2 regions of the Streptomyces sp. NPDC017940 genome follow, and region 1 is predicted to be linked to the other one. Evidence: riboswitches for the same ligand, from Rfam matches in the RefSeq annotation. Region 1 holds a riboswitch; the other holds the start of a gene.
The links. A riboswitch is a leader RNA that binds a small molecule or an ion and turns the genes downstream of it on or off. The one in region 1 is predicted to bind thiamine pyrophosphate.
Positions count from the first base shown of each region.

Region 2: another riboswitch for thiamine pyrophosphate. It lies ahead of thiC (phosphomethylpyrimidine synthase ThiC); the one in region 1 lies ahead of thiO (glycine oxidase ThiO).

Region 1 is NZ_JBIRHJ010000001.1:1,063,341-1,069,140, reverse strand. It holds gene ACH4DX_RS04500 (Rv2175c family DNA-binding protein) at 1-191, opposite strand, end outside; gene ACH4DX_RS04495 (NAD(P)/FAD-dependent oxidoreductase) at 374-1,597, opposite strand; TPP riboswitch at 1,680-1,793, shown strand; partial or broken gene thiO (glycine oxidase ThiO) at 1,917-3,089, shown strand; gene thiS (sulfur carrier protein ThiS) at 3,308-3,529, shown strand; gene ACH4DX_RS04480 (thiazole synthase) at 3,534-4,328, shown strand; gene pknB (Stk1 family PASTA domain-containing Ser/Thr kinase) at 4,427-5,800, shown strand, end outside.
Region 2 is NZ_JBIRHJ010000008.1:451,083-456,882, forward strand. It holds gene ACH4DX_RS28310 (IclR family transcriptional regulator) at 1-594, shown strand, start outside; gene ACH4DX_RS28315 (SsgA family sporulation/cell division regulator) at 696-1,130, shown strand; gene ACH4DX_RS28320 (YibE/F family protein) at 1,251-2,654, opposite strand; TPP riboswitch at 2,726-2,880, shown strand; gene thiC (phosphomethylpyrimidine synthase ThiC) at 2,873-4,660, shown strand; gene ACH4DX_RS28330 (hypothetical protein) at 4,913-5,800, opposite strand.

The DNA of each region.
Region 1 (5,800 bases):
ACCTTGTCGCCGTCGATGAAGGCGGCGGGCACCTGGAGCGCGCGGTTCTCACCGCGGCGCACGGCGATCAGCTGGCCCTCCTTGACCAGCTGGCGCACGCGCGTCACCTCGACATCGAGCATCTCGGCGATGTCGGGGAGGTGCAGCCAGGCGGGGACGAGAGCATCGGTCTTTGCGTCAATCTCGGTCACGGATCAAGCGTGCCATTTCTGGCCGGGAGCCGGTAGCCGGGGTGGGGCGCCGGGGGCTCGGGGGTGCCCCCCGGGGGTGCCGGGGGCCTTGAGGTGGCCGGAAGTGATGCCTGTGCCCGCCCGTTCCACCCTCCGGGCGGATCAGCCGCCCACAGGGGGGAAGTCCCGTGCCTCTGGGAACGTCAGGCTGCGGCCTTCTTCAGGGGGATCGACGGATCCGCCGTCAGGGCCGGGTCCAGGGGAGTCGCTGCTTCGATCAGTTTGCGGGCCTGGGCGAGGTCCCGGGGGCGGCCCACCGCGAGGAGGGCGGTCAGGGCGCCGTCGCGGAGCCAGCAGACCGTCCAGGCCGGGGTCGTGGGGTCGCCGCGCCAGATCAGCTCGTCGCCGGGGGCGTGGTGGCCCGCGTACTGCACGAAGCGGCCGAACTGCTCGGACCAGAAGTACGGCACCGGGTCGTACACCGCCGGGGTCTCCCCGATGATGCGGGAGGCGACCGTGCGCGGGCCCTGGACGGCGTTGTCCCAGTGGTGCACGAGCAGCCGTTCCCCGTACCGGCCCGAGGGGAAGGACGCGCAGTCGCCGACCGCGTACACGTCCGGCGCCGAGGTGCGCAGCCGGTCGTCGGCGAGTACCTCGTGGTGGGCGCCGAGCGCGATGCCGGAGCCCGCGAGCCACGCCGTGGCGGGCCGCGCGCCGATGCCGACGACGACCGCGTCGGCCGACAGCCGGGTGCCGTCGTCGAGGAACACCGCGCCCGGCTCGACGCGCCGCACGCGCGCGCGGGTGCGCAGGTCGACGCCCGCGTCCGCGTACCAGGCCGTCATCGGGGCGGCGACCTCGGCGGGCAGGGCGCCCGCGAGCGGACGGTCGGCGGCCTCCACCACGGTCACGGCGCAGCCCGCCTCGCGCGCCGCGGTGGCGAACTCGGCGCCGATCCAGCCCGCGCCGACGACCACGACGTCGTGCCGTCCCGCCAGGACCGGGCGCAGCCGCTCGGCGTCGTCGAGGGTGCGCAGCACGTGCACGCCGGGTACGCCCTCGGAGCCGGGCAGCAGGATCGGTTCCGCCCCGGTCGCGAGGACCAGGCTGTCGTACGGGACCGGGCCCGCCCCGGTGTCCAGTTCGTGGTCGGCGGGGCGCACGCCGGTGACGTGCACGCCGAGCCGCACCTCGATGCCGAGCGCCTCGAAGTCGATGTCGAAGGCGGCGCCGTCCGCCGTGCCGAGCAGCACCGCCTTGGACAGCGGCGGCCGGTCGTACGGCGGATGGGGCTCCGCGCCGAGCACGGTGACCGCGCCCCTGAAGCCCTGCTCGCGCAGCGCCACCGCGGACTGCACCCCGGCCATGCCCGCGCCGACGATCACGACGCGGCGCCCCGCCTCCACCCGCTTCTGCTGCTCGCTCACCCGATCAACTGTAGGGCGGCGTGTCCGCGGCCGGGTACGACGGGCTTAACCCGCCCCCGGGCGACGGGCTAGGGTGGCGGTGCAGAGCACTCGCGGGAGCCCGGACGCACCGGGCTGAGAGGGAGGCTGGGACGGCCTCCGACCGTACGAACCTGATCCGGGTCATGCCGGCGAAGGGAGGGGCTGGACGCCCATGCGTTCCCATCCGAACAGTCCACTGGACCCGACCTCGACACCACTCACGCCGTCCGCGACGTCCGTGTCCGCGGCATCCGTGCCCGCGGCATCCGTGCCCGCGGCATCCGTGCCCGCGGCATCCGTGCCCGCGGCATCCGTCTCCGCGGCGTCGTCCGAAGAGGCACCGCCCCGTGACGTCCTCGTCGTCGGGGGCGGCGTCATCGGGCTCGTCACCGCCTGGCGGGCGGCCCAGCGCGGGCTGTCCGTCACCGTGGTCGACCCCGAGCCGGGCGGCGGCGCGGCGCAGGTCGCGGCGGGCATGCTGGCCGCCGTCACCGAGCTGCACTACGGGGAGCAGACGCTGCTCGGCCTGAACGTGGCCTCCGCGCGCCGCTACCCGGACTTCGCGGCCGAGCTGGCCGAGGCGGCCGGGCAGGACGTCGGCTACCGCGCGTGCGGCACACTCGCCGTCGCCCTCGACTCCGACGACCGCGCCCACCTGCGGGAGCTGCACGCCTTCCAGAAGCAGTCGGGCCTGACACCGGAGTGGCTGAACGGCCGCGAGTGCCGCCGCCTGGAGCCGATGCTCGCTCCGGGGGTGCGCGGCGGGCTGCGCGTCGACGGCGATCACCAGGTCGACCCGCGCAAGCTCGCGACGGCCCTCGTCGCGGCCTGCGAGCGGGCCGGAGTGACCTTCACGCGCGCGTGGGCGCGGGAGCTCTCGGTGGTACGGGACCGGGCCACCGGGGTCGTCCTCGGTGACGGCACCGCGCTCGGCGCAGGCCAGACGGTCCTCGCCGCGGGCAGCCTCAGCGGGCGGCTCGCCGGGGTCCCCGCCGACGTCCTGCCGCCAGTACGCCCGGTCAAGGGGCAGGTGCTGCGGCTCACGGTGCCGGAGCGGTACGCGCCGTTCCTCAGCCGCACCGTGCGGGCGGTCGTGCGCGGCAGCCACGTCTACCTCGTACCGAGGGCCGACGGCGAACTCGTGGTCGGCGCGACGAGTGAGGAGCTCGGCTGGGACACGACGGTCACCGCGGGGGGCGTGTACGAGTTGCTGCGCGACGCGCACGAACTCGTACCCGGCATCACCGAGCTGCCGCTCACCGAGACGCGCGCGGGGCTGCGGCCCGGGTCCCCCGACAACGCGCCGCTGCTCGGCCCCACCGCGCTGGCAGGGCTGCACCTGGCCACCGGCCACTACCGCAACGGCGTCCTCCTGACGCCGGTCACCGGGGACGTCATGGCGCACGCCCTGACGACGGGCGAACTGCCCGAGGAGGCGCGGGCGTTCACTCCGCGCAGGTTCACGGCGGCGCACACGCGGGGCGCGCAGGACGCCGCGGGCGCGCCAGTGCCACCTGGCGCCCCAGGCACGTCGCCGGAGGCACCGAAGCCGCCGAAACCGCCGGGGTCACCGAAGCCGCCGGAGTCACCGGACGCACCGGACGCACCGGACGCACCGGACGCACCGGAAGCACCGGAAGCCTCCCCCTCCGCACCCCACACCCCCACGAACCTCACGGAGCTGTCCGCATGACCACGCCGTTCGCCGTATGTGCCGTATCCGTCAACGGAGACGTACGAGACGTGGCCGCGGGGACCACGCTCGACGCCGTCGTCGCCGAGCTGACCGCCGCGCCGTCCGGCGTCGCCGCCGCGCTCAACGAAACCGTGGTCCCGCGCGCGCAGTGGGCCCGCACCGTGCTCGGCGACGGCGACCGCGTCGAGATCCTCACCGCCGTCCAGGGAGGCTGACCGCATGGCGGACGACCCCTTCGTCATCGGCGACCTCACGCTGTCGTCGCGGCTCATCATGGGCACGGGCGGCGCACCGAGCCTGGACGTCCTCGACCGGTCCCTCGCCGCATCCGGTACGGAGCTGACCACCGTCGCGATGCGGCGGCTCGACCCCGGGGTGCAGGGGTCCGTCCTGTCGGTCCTGGACCGGCTCGGCATCCGGGTGCTGCCGAACACGGCGGGCTGCTACACCGCGGGCGAGGCGGTGCTCACGGCGCGGCTCGCCCGGGAGGCCCTCGGCACCGACCTGGTGAAGCTGGAGGTCATCGCGGACGAGCGCACGCTGCTGCCCGATCCGGTGGAGCTCCTCGACGCGGCGGAGACGCTCGTCGACGACGGTTTCACGGTCCTCCCGTACACCAACGACGACCCCGTGCTCGCCAGGAAGCTGGAGGACGTGGGCTGCGCGGCCGTGATGCCGCTCGGCTCCCCCATCGGCTCCGGGCTCGGCATCCGCAACCCGCACAACTTCCAGCTGATCGTCGAGCGGGCCCGGGTCCCGGTGATCCTGGACGCCGGGGCGGGCACCGCGTCGGACGCGGCCCTCGCCATGGAGCTCGGCTGCGCCGGGGTGATGCTCGCGTCGGCCGTGACGCGGGCGCAGGAGCCGGTACTGATGGCGGAGGCGATGCGGCACGGGGTCCTCGCGGGGCGCCTCGCGTACCTGGCGGGCCGCATACCGCGGCGGCACTTCGCCGAGGCGTCGTCCCCCGCCGAGGGCCGGGCGGCCCTGGACCCGGAGCGCCCGGCGTTCTGAACCCGGCGCGGGCCGCGACGGTCACAGGTGTGCCGCAGTGTCGCCGCCCCGGTGCCCACGCCCCGCACCCCCGGCGCGGCGCCTCGTAGACTCCCTCCGTGGACACGACCCTCAAGGACCCCCTCGTCGGGCAGGTGCTCGACGGCCGCTACCGCGTCGACGGACGGATCGCGGTCGGCGGTATGGCCACGGTCTACCGGGCCGTGGACACCCGCCTCGACCGTGTGCTCGCCCTGAAGGTGATGCACCCGACGCTGGCGGCCGACGCCTCCTTCGTCGACCGTTTCATCCGCGAGGCCAAGTCGGTGGCCCGGCTCGCGCACCCGAACGTGGTCGGCGTCTTCGACCAGGGCACCGACGGCCCGTACGTGTACCTCGCCATGGAGTACGTGGCGGGCTGCACGCTGCGGGACGTCCTGCGCGAGCGCGGCGCCCTGCGCCCCCGCGCCGCCCTGGACATCCTGGAGCCGGTGCTCGCCGCGCTCGGCGCCGCGCACCGCGCCGGATTCGTGCACCGCGACATGAAGCCCGAGAACGTCCTCATAGGGGACGACGGCCGCGTCAAGGTCGCCGACTTCGGGCTCGTACGGGCCGTGGACTCGGTCACCAACACCACCGGCACGGTCCTCGGCACGGTCTCCTACCTCGCCCCCGAGCAGATCGAGCACGGCACGGCGGACACCCGTGTGGACGTGTACGCCTCCGGGGTCGTGCTGTACGAGATGCTGACCGGCGCCAAGCCCCACCACGGCGAGTCCCCCGCCCAGGTCCTCTTCCAGCATCTGAACGAGGACGTGCCCCCGCCGTCCGCCGCCGTACCGGGCCTCGCCCCGGAGCTCGACGAGCTGGTCGCATCGGCCACCGCCCGCAACCCCGACCTGCGCCCCTACGACGCGGTGGCGCTGCTCGGGCAGCTGCGCGAGGCCCGGGCCACGCTCGTCGACACCCAGCTGGACGCCCTGCCTCCGCTGGCCAGGGACGAGGAGCCCGACGGCCACGACAACTCCGGCGACCGTACGAGCGTCATCCCGCGCGCGGCCCGCTCCGCGCAGCCGCCCCTGCCGTCCGTGCCGGAGGACCGGGCCACGACGTCCCTGAAGGCGTACCGGCAGGACGGGCTCAGCCACACCAGCGTGCTGCGGACGCCCCCGCCGGAGCCCGCGGCCCCCGCGGCACCCGCCTCGGCGGCGCGGCGGCTGCGCGCGCGCCTGCACACCCGCCGCGGCATAACGGCGGCCATAGCCGCCGTCCTGCTCGCCCTCGGCCTCGGCGCGGGCGTCTGGTACATCAACTCCGGCCAGTTCACCAAGGTCCCGCCGCTGCTCGCGAAGACGGAGGCGCAGGCCCGCGAACGCCTCGACGGCGCTGGGCTCGACGTGGGCAAGGTCGAGCGTGCCTACAGCGCCACCGACAAGCGCGGCACGGTGATGGCGACCGACCCGGGCGTCGGTGAGCGCATCCGGCACAACGGC
Region 2 (5,800 bases), on a different contig from region 1:
GGTTATCTGCGAAGGGAGAAGGGGGTGTTCGTGCTCGGTGCCGCGACCGAGCGGCTCAGTGCCGGAGCGGCGGAGCAGAAGCGTCGCGCCGTGATCGCAGAGACCCTGGCGCACTGGTGCGAGCTCATCGGGGTGCCCGTCTACTTCGCGATCTACCGGGACGGTGAGATCGAAGTCGTGTCCGTGGCCGACACCGCGGGCGCACCTGCGGTAGAGGAGTGGGCCGACTTCCGGGAGACGGGTCACGCCCACGCGATCGGGCAGTGTCTGCTCGCTCAACTCGACGACGGGGAGCGACGGAACCACCTGGACCGCCACCCGGTGCGCTCGCTCACGCCGAACACGGTGCGTGACGATCGGACGTTGCTGCGCCGACTGGACGCGCTGGGGCGGATGACTCCGGTGGTGGAGCAACAGGAGTACGCGCTGGGGACGGTGTGCGCCGCGATCCCGGTCACGGTGGGCACGACCGCGGGCACGATGGCCATCTCCGTGCCGTCCTCGCAGGCCTACCGGCTGAAACCGGCGACGCGCCTGTTGCAGGAAGAGACCGGAAAGCTACTACGGACACTCGCCTTCTCTATCAGCATCTGAAAACTCACTCCTTGTGATCTGGTGTGCACGTTAAGCAAGATGCCAAGAGTGTCAGGGAGTTGGTTCCTGCCACCTCAAAGCTACTGACGGGGTAGACGGCGATGCGAGAGTCGGTCCAGGCAGAGGTCATGATGAGCTTCCTTGTGTCGGAGGAGCTGTCGTTCCGTATCCCGGTGGAGCTGCGCTACGAGACGTGCGATCCCTATGCCGTGCGGCTGACCTTCCACCTCCCCGGAGACGTCCCGGTGACCTGGGCGTTCGGGCGGGAGTTGCTGGCGGACGGGGTGGGCAGGGCGTGCGGGGACGGGGATGTGCGCATCTCGCCGACGGGCCCCGACCCGTTGGACGAGGCGTTGATCCGGCTGCAAGTGGGGCATGACCAGGCCCTGTTCAAGGTGGGCATTCCGCCGTTGCTCGCCTTTCTCGACCGGACGGACAAGCTGGTGCCGCTGGGGCAGGAGCGGTCGCTGGTCGACTTCGAGACGCATCTCGACGAGGCCCTGGACCGGATCCTCGCGGAGCAGAGCGCTGGCTGACTCGGCGTCCTCAACGAACCCTGGCAGGTGGCGGACCAGGGCATTTCATGGCACTTGGGCCGTGCCGGGGTCGACGCCGGTGCTGGAGCAGGGGCCGGGGCCGGGACTGGGACCAAGGGCTCACGTCTTGCGGCGGCGGCCCTTGCCTGCCAAGGAGGGGCGACGAGGTGCCGGGCGGCCCGGGGAGGCGGGGGGCGTGGTTCCGGGCGGGGTCGGCGACGGGGGCGTGGGGGCGGACAACGAGGGGGTGGTGGGGCCGGGGCGGTCGGCGGAGACGACCAGGGCCGCGAGCGCGGTGGTGACGGGAACGGAGGCGACGAGACCGATGGACCCGATGAGGGTGCGGACGATCTCCTCGGCCACGAGTTCGCTGTTGGCGACGGTGCCGACACTGCTCTGGGCGATGGAGAACAGCAGCAGGAGGGGCAGCGCGGCGCCCGCGTAGGCGAGGACGAGGGTGTTCACGACGGAGGCGATGTGGTCGCGGCCGATGCGGATGCCCGCGCGGTACAGACCGCGGCGGCCCATCGTCGGGTTGGCCTGATGGAGCTCCCAGACCGCGGAGGTCTGGGTGACGGTGACGTCATCGAGCACGCCCAGGGAGCCGATGATGACACCGGCGAGCAGCAGGCCGCTCATGTCGATGTCGGGGTACAGGCCGTGGATCAGGCCGGTGTTGTCGTCCGTGTTGCCGGTGAGGGAGGCCCAGCCGATGAACAGGGAGCCGAGCAGGCCGATGAGCAGGAGGGAGACCAGGGTGCCGAGCACCGCGACGGATGTGCGCGCGGTCAGGCCGTGGCACATGTAGAGCGCGCACAGCATGATGGCGCTCGCCCCGACCACGGCGACGACGAGCGGGTTCGAGCCCTGGAGGATCGCCGGGAGGATGAAGAAGGTCAGGACCAGGAAGCTCACCGCGAGGGCGACCAGGGCCATGACACCCCGCAAGCGGCCCACGGCGACGACCGCGAGGGCGAAGATGCCGGCGAGCAGGGCCATGGGGACCTTGCGGTTCACATCGGTGACCGAGTATTGCAGGTCCTTGGGGGCCTTGGGCTCGTAGGCGACCACCAGGTCCTGGCCCTTGCGCAGTTGCCGGGGGGCGTCGGGCTGGACGATCTCCGTGAAGGTGCGGCCCTTGTCGGGTCCGCTGGTGACCTTGATCGTGGCGCGGCCGCAGGTGCCCTGGGTGCGGGCCTCGGCGGACTGCCCCTCGGCGGTGGAGGTGTCGCCGCCCGGCGGGGTCTGCGAAGGGTTGAGGTCCTTGCAGGGGAGCTTGTCCAGCTTGGTCACGGTGGCCGACTGGGTCTGCCGGTCGAAGCCGACGCCGGTGCGTTCGTGGGCGGGCGCGCCGCCCGGCCACAGCACCACCAGGCCGACGAGGACCGCTGCGGCGAAGGGGATGAGGACGGCGGCGATGACCTTGCGCAGGTGCTGGGACACGGGGGCTGCGGGGCCATGACTGTGGCTGTGGCCGTGCGGCTCCGGGGTGGGGGGCCCGGTGGGCGTAGGTGTCGTCGTCACGGCCCGATCATCGCAAGAACGGTGGGGGCCCTCTGTTCACCGCGCCCGATGGGACGCTAGCGTGGAGGCACCTTTGCAATCGCGGGAGCTCGGAGCACCGGGCTGAGAGGGCGCTGACCTCCGTACGAACGGGCAGATACCGGTTCGGACCGTACGGAAACGGCTGCGTCGACCGCCGAACCTGTTACCGGGTAATGCCGGCGTAGGGAGTAGGTCTCATGACCACATCGGACGCACGCACGCCTGCCTCCAGCACCGAGGGTGCCGGGGGCGGGAAGTCCAACGGCTGGCACAAGGCGTATGTGGCGGGCCCGGAGGGCTCGCGCACGGATCTGCGGGTGCCGGTCCGCCAGGTGCACCTCACCAACGGCAAGGCCGTGACGCTGTACGACACCTCGGGGCCGTACACCGACCCCGATATCGACACCGACGTCCGCCGGGGCCTCGCACCGCTCCGGGAGAACTGGATCATCGCCCGCGGTGACACGGAGGAGTACGCGGGCCGTCCGGTCCGCCCCGAGGACGACGGCATCAAGCACACCTCGCCCCGCGGAGGCCTGAAGAACCTCGACGCGGTGTTCCCCGGCCGCCCGCGCCAGCCGCGCCGGAGTCGCGACGGGCAGGCCGTGACGCAGCTCGCGTACGCGCGGCGGGGGGAGATCACGCCCGAGATGGAGTACGTGGCCATCCGGGAGAGCATGGCGCCCGAGGTGGTGCGGGACGAGATCGCCGCGGGCCGGGCGGTGCTTCCCGCGAACGTGAACCACCCGGAGATCGAGCCGATGATCATCGGCAAGAAGTTCCTGGTGAAGGTCAACGCCAACATCGGCAACTCCGCGGTCACGTCCTCCATCGAGGAGGAGGTGGACAAGATGACGTGGGCCACGCAGTGGGGTGCCGACACGGTCATGGACCTGTCCACCGGCCGGAACATCCACACGACCCGCGAGTGGGTCCTGCGCAACTCCCCCGTGCCGATCGGCACGGTGCCGCTGTACCAGGCCTTGGAGAAGGTCGACGGCCGGGCCGAGGAGCTCAGCTGGGAGATCTACAAGGACACGGTCATCGAGCAGGCCGAGCAGGGCGTGGACTATATGACGGTGCACGCGGGCGTGCGCCTTCCGTTCGTGCCGCTCACCGCGAACCGCAAGACCGGTATCGTCTCGCGCGGTGGTTCGATCATGGCGGCCTGGTGCCTGGCGCACCACAAGGAGAGCTTCCTCTACGAGCACTTCGAGGAGCTGTGCGAGATCCTCGCCGCGTACGACGTGACGTACTCGCTCGGCGACGGACTCCGGCCCGGGTCGATCGCGGACGCCAACGACGAGGCGCAGTTCGCGGAGTTGCGCACGCTCGGGGAACTCAACCGGATCGCCAAGCGTCATCACGTACAGACGATGATCGAGGGCCCCGGTCACGTCCCGATGCACAAGATCAAGGAGAACATCGACCTCCAGCAGGAGATCTGCGAGGAGGCGCCGTTCTACACGCTGGGCCCGCTGACCACGGACATCGCTCCCGCCTACGACCACATCACCTCCGGCATCGGCGCCGCGATGATCGGCTGGTGGGGCACGGCGATGCTCTGCTACGTCACGCCGAAGGAGCACCTCGGCCTGCCCAACCGCGACGACGTGAAGACCGGCGTCATCACGTACAAGATCGCGGCGCATGCGGCGGACCTCGCCAAGGGGCACCCGGGGGCGCAGGACTGGGACGACGCGCTCTCGGACGCCCGCTTCGAGTTCCGGTGGGAGGACCAGTTCAACCTTGCCCTCGACCCGGTCACGGCACGGGAGTTCCACGACGAGACGCTGCCCGCCGAGCCGGCGAAGACGGCGCACTTCTGCTCGATGTGCGGGCCGAAGTTCTGCTCGATGAAGATCTCGCAGGACATCCGGCGTGAGCACGGCACCACGCAGACGGAGATCGAGGAGGGCATGCAGCAGAAGTCCGAGGAGTTCGCGGCGGCGGGGAACCGGGTCTATCTGCCGTTGGCCGACTGAGCCCACAGCACGATTACCCCCACAGCACGGTTACCCCCACAGCACGGTTACCCCCACAGCACGGGTACCCCCGCGGCGCGGGGCTGGGCAGACTGGCCGCATGACTGCCAGTTCCCTGCGCAAGGGTGCCAATCTTCCCGTCGCCTCTCCCGCGGTACGTGCCGAGCTCGCCTGGTCCGACGGACAGGCGTCCGGTCGGTCCGGCGGCCGGACGAACCTGCTCGTCCGGCGGCCGGACGAACCTGCTCCCGGTCAGTCCGGCCGGTGCTCGGGACCGCCGTAGTCCGGGCTCGAGAAGTCCGGACTGGTGTAGCTCGGACGCGTTCCGGTGGTCGAGCCGCCGTCCGGGCTGCTGAAGCCCGGCCTGTGGTAGCCCAGTTGCGGCATGCGCCCGGCAGGTCCCGCGGACGGCGTGCGGGGCGTGGGCGCCGCCGTGGCGTCCGGGTCCGCGAGCGCCTCGCGCAGGAAGGGCAGGATGCCCCGCTCGAGAAGCGCCCGGCACCAGGCTTCCCTGGCCCGCTCCACCGCCTCGTCCCGCTCATGGTGCGAGCCTGCCTGAAGAGAGGTGGAGCCGTTGCGCAGGGCGGTGAGGAGCAGACCGACCGCGGCGACCAGGATGGCGCCCGCCGTGAGCGCGCCGAACAGCCACCCGGCGGTGAGCAGGGTGTCCGCGAAGGCGGGCTCGGGGTCGAGCATCTTCAGGATGTAGCCGACGAGCAGGAAGATCGCGGCGGCCGCCCCGGCGAGGACGGGCGCGAGCACCGCGACCACGGCGACCAGACCGGCGCCCGCGGTTTCGGTGACCTCGCCCATGGTGGTGGCGAGGCCTATACCGCCGGAGCCGGACTCGGGCGAGTCGGATCCGGATCCGCTCCTTTCACGCATCGTTGTCGCGGATGAGGGCCCGGGGTCGCGCAGTTCCTCGCGGGCCTTCACATAGTGGTGGTACTCGGTCGCGGCGGCAGCCGTGATCAGTGCGGTGGCGCTGAGAGCCATGGTGCGCAGCTGCTCGGGATTGAGTCGCTGGCCCACCGCGGCCAGCTCCGGGCGGTTCGGTGCGGTGCGCAGCGCCTCATCGAGGACCCGCTCGTACTGGGGGCGGTCCTCATTGAGCAGGTGTGGAGCGCTGTTCATGTGCAT